Regions from separate parts of the Rhizobium bangladeshense genome, predicted to be linked through region 1. Evidence: riboswitches for the same ligand, from Rfam matches in the RefSeq annotation. Region 1 holds a riboswitch; the other holds the start of a gene.
What was found. A riboswitch is a leader RNA that binds a small molecule or an ion and turns the genes downstream of it on or off. The one in region 1 is predicted to bind cobalamin.
Positions count from the first base shown of each region.

Region 2: linked by a shared signal. The riboswitch ahead of bluB (5,6-dimethylbenzimidazole synthase) and the one ahead of nrdH (glutaredoxin-like protein NrdH) in region 1 are both predicted to bind cobalamin.

Region 1 covers NZ_CP071612.1:3,936,397-3,940,605, forward strand. Annotated here, with positions in the region: gene nrdE (class 1b ribonucleoside-diphosphate reductase subunit alpha) at 1-1,882, opposite strand, end outside; gene nrdI (class Ib ribonucleoside-diphosphate reductase assembly flavoprotein NrdI) at 1,861-2,262, opposite strand; gene nrdH (glutaredoxin-like protein NrdH) at 2,276-2,497, opposite strand; cobalamin riboswitch at 2,759-2,983, opposite strand; gene J2J98_RS18975 (heavy metal translocating P-type ATPase) at 3,210-4,209, opposite strand, start outside.
Region 2 covers NZ_CP071612.1:2,426,861-2,431,069, reverse strand. Annotated here, with positions in the region: gene J2J98_RS11850 (methyl-accepting chemotaxis protein) at 1-1,015, opposite strand, end outside; cobalamin riboswitch at 1,321-1,507, shown strand; gene bluB (5,6-dimethylbenzimidazole synthase) at 1,550-2,239, shown strand; gene J2J98_RS11840 (DUF2865 domain-containing protein) at 2,243-3,343, opposite strand; gene J2J98_RS11835 (GntR family transcriptional regulator) at 3,547-4,188, opposite strand.

The DNA of each region.
Region 1 (4,209 bases):
CGCGGCCGATCTTGCCCTCCTTGCGGATCTCGATCTTCGAGACGATCGGATGGATCGAAGAGGTCGAGTGGTTGATATAGGAGATCGATCCGGTCGGCGGCACCGCCTGCAGGTTCTGATTATAGAGGCCGGAGGTCATGACAGCCTTCTTCAGCGCCACCCAGTCGTCCCGTGTCGGGATATGGATACCGGCATCATCGAACAGCGCACTCACCTTCTCGGTCGCCGGCTTCCATTGCTGTTCCGTATATTTGTCAAAATATTCGCCGGAGGCATATTTGGACTTTTCGAAGCCCTTGAAGCTCTGGCCGCGTTCGATCGCCAACAAATTCGAAGCGCGGATTGCGTGGTACGTCACCGCATAGAAATAGATATTGGTGAAATCGACGCCCTCCTCCGAGCCGTAGAAGATGCGTTCGCGGGCAAGATAGCCGTGCAGGTTCATCTGGCCGAGGCCGATCGCATGGCTCTCGTCATTGCCCTTCTCTATCGACGGAACCGAGGAGATATGGCTCATGTCGGAAACCGCCGTCAGCGCCCGGATCGCCGTCTCGATGGTCTTGCCGAAATCAGCGGAATCCATGGCGGCTGCGATATTCAGCGAACCGAGATTGCAGGAAATGTCCTTGCCGAGGTGCTTATAGGAGAGATCGTCGTTATATTCGCTTGCCTCGCTCACCTGCAGGATCTCCGAGCAGAGATTGCTCATGGAGATGCGCCCGGCAACCGGGTTCGCCCGATTCACCGTGTCCTCGAACATGATGTAGGGATAGCCGCTTTCGAACTGGATTTCGGCGATCACCTGGAAGAACTCGCGCGCCTTGATCTTCTTCTTCGAGATGCGGGCATCCGCCACCATCTCGCGGTACTTTTCCGTCACGGAGATCTCGGTGAACGGCATCCCGTAGACTCGCTCCACGTCGTAGGGCGAGAAGAGGTACATATCCTCATTATTCCTAGCGAGCTCGAAGGTGATGTCGGGCAAGACGACGCCGAGCGATAGCGTCTTGATGCGGATCTTCTCATCGGCGTTTTCACGCTTGGTGTCGAGGAAGCGCATGATATCGGGATGATGGGCGTTCAGATAAACCGCGCCCGCTCCCTGCCGCGCGCCGAGCTGATTGGCATAGGAGAAGCTGTCTTCCAAGAGCTTCATGACCGGGATGATGCCGGAGGACTGGTTCTCGATCTGCTTGATGGGCGCGCCTGCCTCGCGGATATTCGTCAGAGACAAGGCCACGCCGCCGCCGCGCTTTGAGAGCTGCAGCGCCGAATTGATCGACCGGCCGATCGATTCCATATTGTCCTCGACGCGCAGCAGGAAACAGGAAACGAGTTCGCCACGCTGTTTCTTGCCGGCATTGAGAAAGGTAGGCGTTGCCGGCTGGAAGCGCCCGGAAATGATTTCGTCGACCATGTCGCGGGCAAGAGCCTCGTCGCCTCGCGCCAGGGTCAGCGCCACCATGCAGATGCGGTCCTCATAGCGCTCGAGATAGCGCTTTCCATCGAAGGTCTTCAGCGTGTAGCTGGTGTAATATTTGAAAGCACCGAGGAAGGTGGGGAAGCGGAATTTCCTGGCATAGGCCTGATCGAACAGGTCGCGCACGAAATTGAAGGAATACTGGTCGAGCACCTCCTGCTCGTAATAACCCTCGGTCACGAGGTAATCGAGCTTCTCCCTGAGGTTATGGAAGAACACCGTGTTCTGGTTCACATGCTGCAGAAAGTACTGCTTGGCCGCCATGCGGTCCTTGTCGAGCTGGATCACTCCCTCATCGTCATAGAGGTTCAGCATCGCGTTCAGTGCATGATAGTCGAGCGTTTCGGCCGCCTTCAGCGGTTTTGCGCCCGCATCCCACGTCAGATTTGTTCCCGTGTCCAAAATCGTCCCATCCCGTCTTTGACATTGGCGACATCCTCGGCTGTTCCCAGGAGCTCGAACCGGTAGAGGTACGGCACCTGGCACTTCTTCGAGATGACGTCGCCGGCGAGCCCATAGGTCTCGCCGAAATTGCTGTTGCCCGCAGCAATCACGCCGCGGATGTTGGAGCGGTTTTCCGCGTCGTTGAGGAAGCGGATCACCTCCTTGGGCACGGCCCCTCTACCGCCATCCCCGCAATAGGTGGGCAAAATCAGCACATAAGGCTCGCGAATGTGAATGTGTTGAGCGCCGACGGGAATGCGCGCCGCGCGCAGCCCCAATTTCTCGACGAAACGATGGGTGTTCCCAGATCGGCTGGAATAATAAACGATCAGCCCCATCGTCTTTCTCAGCTCAGGAGAGCGCGCTGATCATATCCGGGCGGAACCCCGCCCAATGCTGGCTGCCGGCAACCACGACCGGAACCTGCATGTAGCCCATGCCGCGCACACGATCGAGCGCTTCGGCATCCTCGGAAATATCGACGATCTCATAATCCACGCCCAGACGGTCGAGGGCGCGGTAGGTGGCGGTGCATTGGACGCAAGCCGGCTTGCTGTAAACGGTAATGCTCATCATGTTCCTCGTAATGTCAATGAAGTCAGGACGCGGGTGTGGGATCGGGCGCCGTGCGGCGTCCGGGGTAACGCTCGATAATGATCTGACAAACTTGGCGCTTCAGACGCCTGACGCTATCCCTTCCGGGGTTTGCGCGGGCGGCGGCCTTGATGTTCTCGACATGACTTCATCCCGAAGTGCTCATGCGGACGTTCGGGGCAGCGCATCAGGCGCGGATCGTTCCGCCCTCATATACGCGACCTTCCGGACACCCCGCCCGTGGACGTTTCGTTCAAGGCAGGTCTCCTGGCTTGCGGGTCGAAGCATCCTGCCCAGCCTTCCCGAGGCATCATGCCTCAGTGACCCGAAATCGGACAGTTGCTCGCCGCTTACAGTTGCGGGGGCAGCTCCGGCCTTGCCCCACCCTCATGGCGAGATGCACCGTATTCCCATCTTAGCCCGCGATCCTTACGAATCGGAGGAACCTTGAACACTAGATATAGTACGCGAATCGAAATACACGTCAACGGATGGTTTGTGCATTGCATTAAGGCAGGTTTGAAATCGCTGCGTTCCTGTGAAAAACATGGAAAACGAAAGCTTAAGGTAAACTGGCTGTGGAGAAGCCTTTGATGAACAGGGCAGGCCCATAGCCGGCACTAAGATCCTAAGCTGTTCGGGCTCCAATCGCCGATGCGGCACATCGCAGAAAAGATGAAGCCCGGAATAGTCACGCCTTTATCCGAAGCAGCCTGAGCGCATTGATCGTCACCAGCACCGTGGCGCCGGTATCGGCGAGGATCGCCGGCCAGAGCCCGGTGATCCCGATGATCGTGGTAACCAGGAAGACAGCCTTCAGTCCGAGCGCGATGGTGATATTCTCAAGGATATTGCGCATCGTCCGCTTGGAAAGCGCGATCATCCGCGCCACGTCGCCTACGCGTCCGTGCAGCACGGCGGCATCCGCGGTCTCCAGTGCCACATCGGTGCCGCCGCCCATGGCGATCCCGATGTCGGCGGCGGCGAGCGCCGGCGCGTCGTTGATGCCGTCGCCGACCTTGGCGACGACGAAGCCCTTGCGCTTCAGTTCGCCGACGACCCGCTGCTTGTCCTCGGGCATCATCTCGCCGCGCCAGTCGATGCCGAGCATGTCGGCGACGGCTGCCGCCGTGCGCTTATTGTCGCCGGTCAGCATCATCGCCTTGACACCCGCCGATTTGAGCGCCGAGAGCCCGGCTTCAGCATCCTCGCGCGGCTCGTCGCGCATGGCGATCAACCCGGCCGCAAGGCCATTGACGAGCAGCACCGACACGCTCTTGCCCTCATCGTTGAGCCCGGCAATACGCGCCTCCTGTCCCGCGTTGAGCGCCCCACGCTCGCGGGCGGCGGGCGGCGACAAGAGATCCACTGTCTCGCCGCCGACTTTGCCGGTAACACCCCTGCCCGGCAACGCTTCCAATTCGAAGGCCGGCGGCACGGGAACGCCATCCATCCTGGCGCGGTTGAGGATGGCAAGCGCTAAGGGATGGCTGGAGCCCTGCTCCAGCACCGCCGCACGCGACAAGAGCTGCGCCTCGCCCAATCCGAAGGAAACGATATCCGTCACCCGAGGCTTGCCTTCCGTCAGCGTGCCCGTCTTGTCGAAGGCGACTATTGTCACCTTGCCGAGCGTTTCCAGAACAGCGCCGCCCTTCATCAGCAACCCGCGCCGGGCGCCGGCCGACAAGGAG
Region 2 (4,209 bases), 1.5 Mb from region 1:
CAACGGAAGCGATCTTTATCTCTGTCAGCGCGGCCGCGACGGCCTGGACCATGTTGTTGAAATCCTGGCGCAACTTGTCGAATTCAGGGCCTAGATCGGCAAGCTGAACCGAGAAGTCGCCGGCGGCCAGCTTTTCCAATGCGTTCGCAAGAGTGGTCATCACTAGCCGTTGCCTGTTGCCGGCTTCTTCCGTCAACAATGCATTGCGCGCCCGTTCGGCATCGAACGAGGCGCTCTGCTCGGCAGCGGCCTGCTCTCTTTCGACCTTTGCGATCGCCTCGTGACGGAAGACTTCCAGCGCACGCGCGAGAAAGCCGATTTCGTCGCCATTTTCCCTGTAGGCGACGGGGGAGGCGAGGTCGCCATTCTGCAACGCGCCAATTCGTTTGCTGAGGATCCTGAGGGGCCGGCCCACCAGGCTGCGCATGGCGAAAAGGAGAGCGATGACTGCGAAGGCAGTGATGACGGATTGGGTGAGCAGCGAAACGAGAACCTTCTGGCGGACTTCGGAAGCTATCTTTTCGACAGACCAGTTCGTAACGACGTAGCCGGTTGTCTTGCCGGACTTGTCCAGCGGCAGCGGCGCAATAATCGTGACCAGACCGGCGGACATTCCGTTGTCATCGACTGTCGTTTTGTCAGGTTTGGCGCTGAGGCGCGTCGCCAGGTCGGCCGGCGTCGGCAAACCGGAAATGCCGTCGCGCGTCCAGGTGTCGACGGCAGCAGGCTCCGCGTTGAATGCGGCAAATTGAACGAGATCGAGCGAGGGGTCGTCACGGTACAGCGAATAGGCTTCGCGAACGGCGTTCGCCTTGCCCCATTTCACGCCGCCGGCGGCCAGAGAGGCAAACTGTTCCGCATCCTTGGACCAGTTCGCCTTGGCGCTATCGATCAGCGCCCGGGTTTCATACATCCACGTATAGGTGGCGAAAGCGGAAATGCCGCATACATTGACGGCGACGATGATCACAGCCAGCTTGGCTGTCAGGGGCATGGTTTTCAAGAATTGGAACATCCGCGGAGCCTGGAATTGCGGCTCGGTCGACCATCTTTGCGACCGGCATATCTGCACGGCATCGACGCTGACGGTCACATCACGAGCGCTCATGCCCATGTCTGATTTGCGACCCAAAACGCGCAAAGGCAGTGTGGATTTGATGTATGAAGAAATCATAAAGTAGAGGAGGATGGGTAGGCACACAGAGGCTGTTCCTCCCGCAACCAAAAGATCGCCGATGCGGAGCTGTCTGCCCCTGATCAGCCGTCTGCGGTCGCGGTTCAGGGTCAGTCTGCCCGCACTTGCCGCCGCGCCGGTTTCCTGAAATAGATGCGCCGTCAGGTGCTCGCCCTGTGGGCGGGAGAATCGGGAATCCGGTGCAATGCCGGAACGTGCCCAACGCTGTAAGGCCGACGTCTGCCGCTTCATCGTGCCACTGGCTTTTGCCGGGAAGGCTGCGGCAGATGGATGAAGCCAAGTCAGAAGACCGGCCTGGCGAGATAGACCCAACCCGCGCGGACGGCGGGCGGTTGCGTTGTTGGGGATATGACGATGCGACCCTTTGATGTGGATGCCCTTTCGGCGGCATCCGGTTTTTCGCCGGCCGAGCGCGAGGCGGTGTATCACGCGATCATGACGCGACGTGACGTGCGCAGCCAGTTCCTGCCCGATCCCTTGCCCGACGACCTCGTGGCGCGGCTTCTGACAGCCGCGCATCATGCACCTTCGGTAGGCTTCATGCAGCCATGGAATTTCATTCTGGTCAAAAGTGCAGCCGTCCGCTCGCGCGTGCGCGACGCCTTTGCTGTGGCCAACGATGAGGCAGCGTCGATGTTTGAAGGTGAGCGGCGGCAGGCCTATCGATCCCTCAAGCTCGAAGGCATCGTGGAGGCGCCGCTCGGTATATGCGTGACCTGCGACCCCACTCGCGGCGGCAGCGTGGTGCTGGGACGGACGCACAATCGGCGGATGGATTCCTATTCGACCGTTTGCGCCATTCAGAATCTCTGGCTTGCCGGCCGCGCCGAGGGGGTCGGCATCGGCTGGGTCAGCATCTTCCGTGAAGGTGACCTGAAAACCATTCTCGGCATCCCCGAGCATATCGAAGTGGTCGCCTGGCTCTGCGCCGGCTTTGTCGACCGGCTATATGAGGAACCGGAACTCTCGATCAAAGGCTGGCGGCAGCGGCTGCCGCTCGAGGAACTGGTTTTCCACGACGGATGGGGACGCAACGACCCCTAGCAGTTACTGCTGTTGCGGTTGTGGGCCCGGCGTTGCCGGATTGGCAAGATCGATCGAGCCCTGGTCGCCTGCAAGGAATTGCGGGCCGACCTGACGGATCTTGTTCCGGGTGGGGTCGTAGGGACGCTCGGGAACGGATGGTTGCTGCGAGGCTGCTGCTGCTGCAGTGTCCTTCGCCGGGGGGGTGGTGCGGATCGTTGTGATCGAACCCTGCTGCGGCGGCTCGCTTAGGGCCTGCTTGCCACGCATCTCCTCGTAATAGGCGGTGAGATTGCAGGCGCAGGAATTTTTCTCGCCAGGCGCGCGGTTCTTGTAAGCGAAGGCGTTCTTCATGGCGCTGTAGGGAGCGCCCGTCGCGACCGAGATCATGTTCGAGGCCTCGGTACTGGTCACGTCGCGATAGAAGAGTTCTGTCTCGATGCCAGGGCACATTTTGGCGCAGGTCTGGGCATCCCGGCCGAAATCGACTGAGGTGGTGTTCGAGCTGATCGGGAAGAAGCCGCCGTCGCAGCTGCGAACGCAGATGGTGCTGACCGGCGAAAACATTTCAGCCCTCGGCAGGCCGTAACGCGGATCGGCCTCTTCACCGCTACCGAGCGCGATGAAGGTGTCGGTGCGCATCGCCTGTTCTTCGACGCTTGGGGCGGCCTCGCTGGCGCTGCGCTCTGTCGGCGCATAGAAATTTTCGCTGTTGCAGCCATTGCGTTCGAGCGCAGCCGTCAATTCACGGCGCGCGCCGTCATCGCCGCCGGCTTGGCTGCGCAGCTCGTTGCGGCGCTCCTGGAGATAACGGATATTGTCGATCATCCGGGCTTCGGCGTCTGAGAGCTCGGCGCAAAAATCGGCATTCTCGCCGCCGATCACGAGCATGCTGCCCGAGGTGCAGCCGTAGCTGCGCAGATCGTTGCGGACCTTGCGCAGCTCGAGGTTCTGCTCGGCGATTGCGCTGGCATATTGGCGCGCTTCCGGACCGTTGCCGTTGCCGATCGACCGCGGCAGATCGGCAAGACGACCGCGCAGGTCGTTGCAGACGGCGCTGGACTGCGCGGCGGCGGGCGATGCCAACGCAAGAAGAAATGCAAGAGACAGGTTTCGGCGTTTCACGACTCGTCCCGGAATAAGCAATCGGTGGGGTATCGAATGCGACGTCACCCCGTGCGTTTCATAGCTCATTTCTCTTAATAAGCTCAGAGGATTTCTTAGCGTATTTTCGCGATCTTATCCAGCAGAGCGCCTGGCGCTCGTCGCTCCAGCTATTCCGATTATGCCTAAGTTCCAGCGACAGCTGACGGCGTCATTGAGGCCGATCAGCCTTGAAGAATGTGCCTGCGCGTCAGCTCCATCAGGCCATCGGTGTCGCGTTTCTCTATCGCGTCGACCATCTGCTGATGTTCGCGGCCGGATTGCTCTATGCGGGCGCGCGTTCGCCACTGCGACACCGGCGCGGAAGACGTCCGCTGCCGAATTTCCGTGATCAGTTCCACGAGTTCCTGGTTGCCGGCGAGAGCAAGCAGATGGCGATGGAAGGCGAGATTGGCTTCGTAAAGTTCAAGCATGGTGCCGTTCAGCACAAGATCGTCGAAGCGTAAAGCCAGAACCCGCAAATTTGCAATATCGGCCTCGCTCGCATTCGCGATGATGCGGTCGCTGACGGCCACTTCGAGGATGACGCGAATGTCGCTAACCTCCTGAGCGCGGCGCCCGTCCTGCTCATGGACGTGATAACCGCGATTGGGGATATGCTCCACCAGTCGCTTCTGCACCAGTCTGTCGAGAGCCCTGCGAACCTCGGGCCGTGTACAGTTATACCGCCTCTCGAGATCGATCTGCTTCAACCAGGTTCCGGGCGGGAGGCGACCGGCAAGGATATCCTGGAGAATGAGTTCGGTCACATCGATGGCTTGCGGCTCTTGTGCTTGCGCTGTCGCGTCGCCTTCCAGCGAAATCATTCAATTCTCCCAGCCCGATTT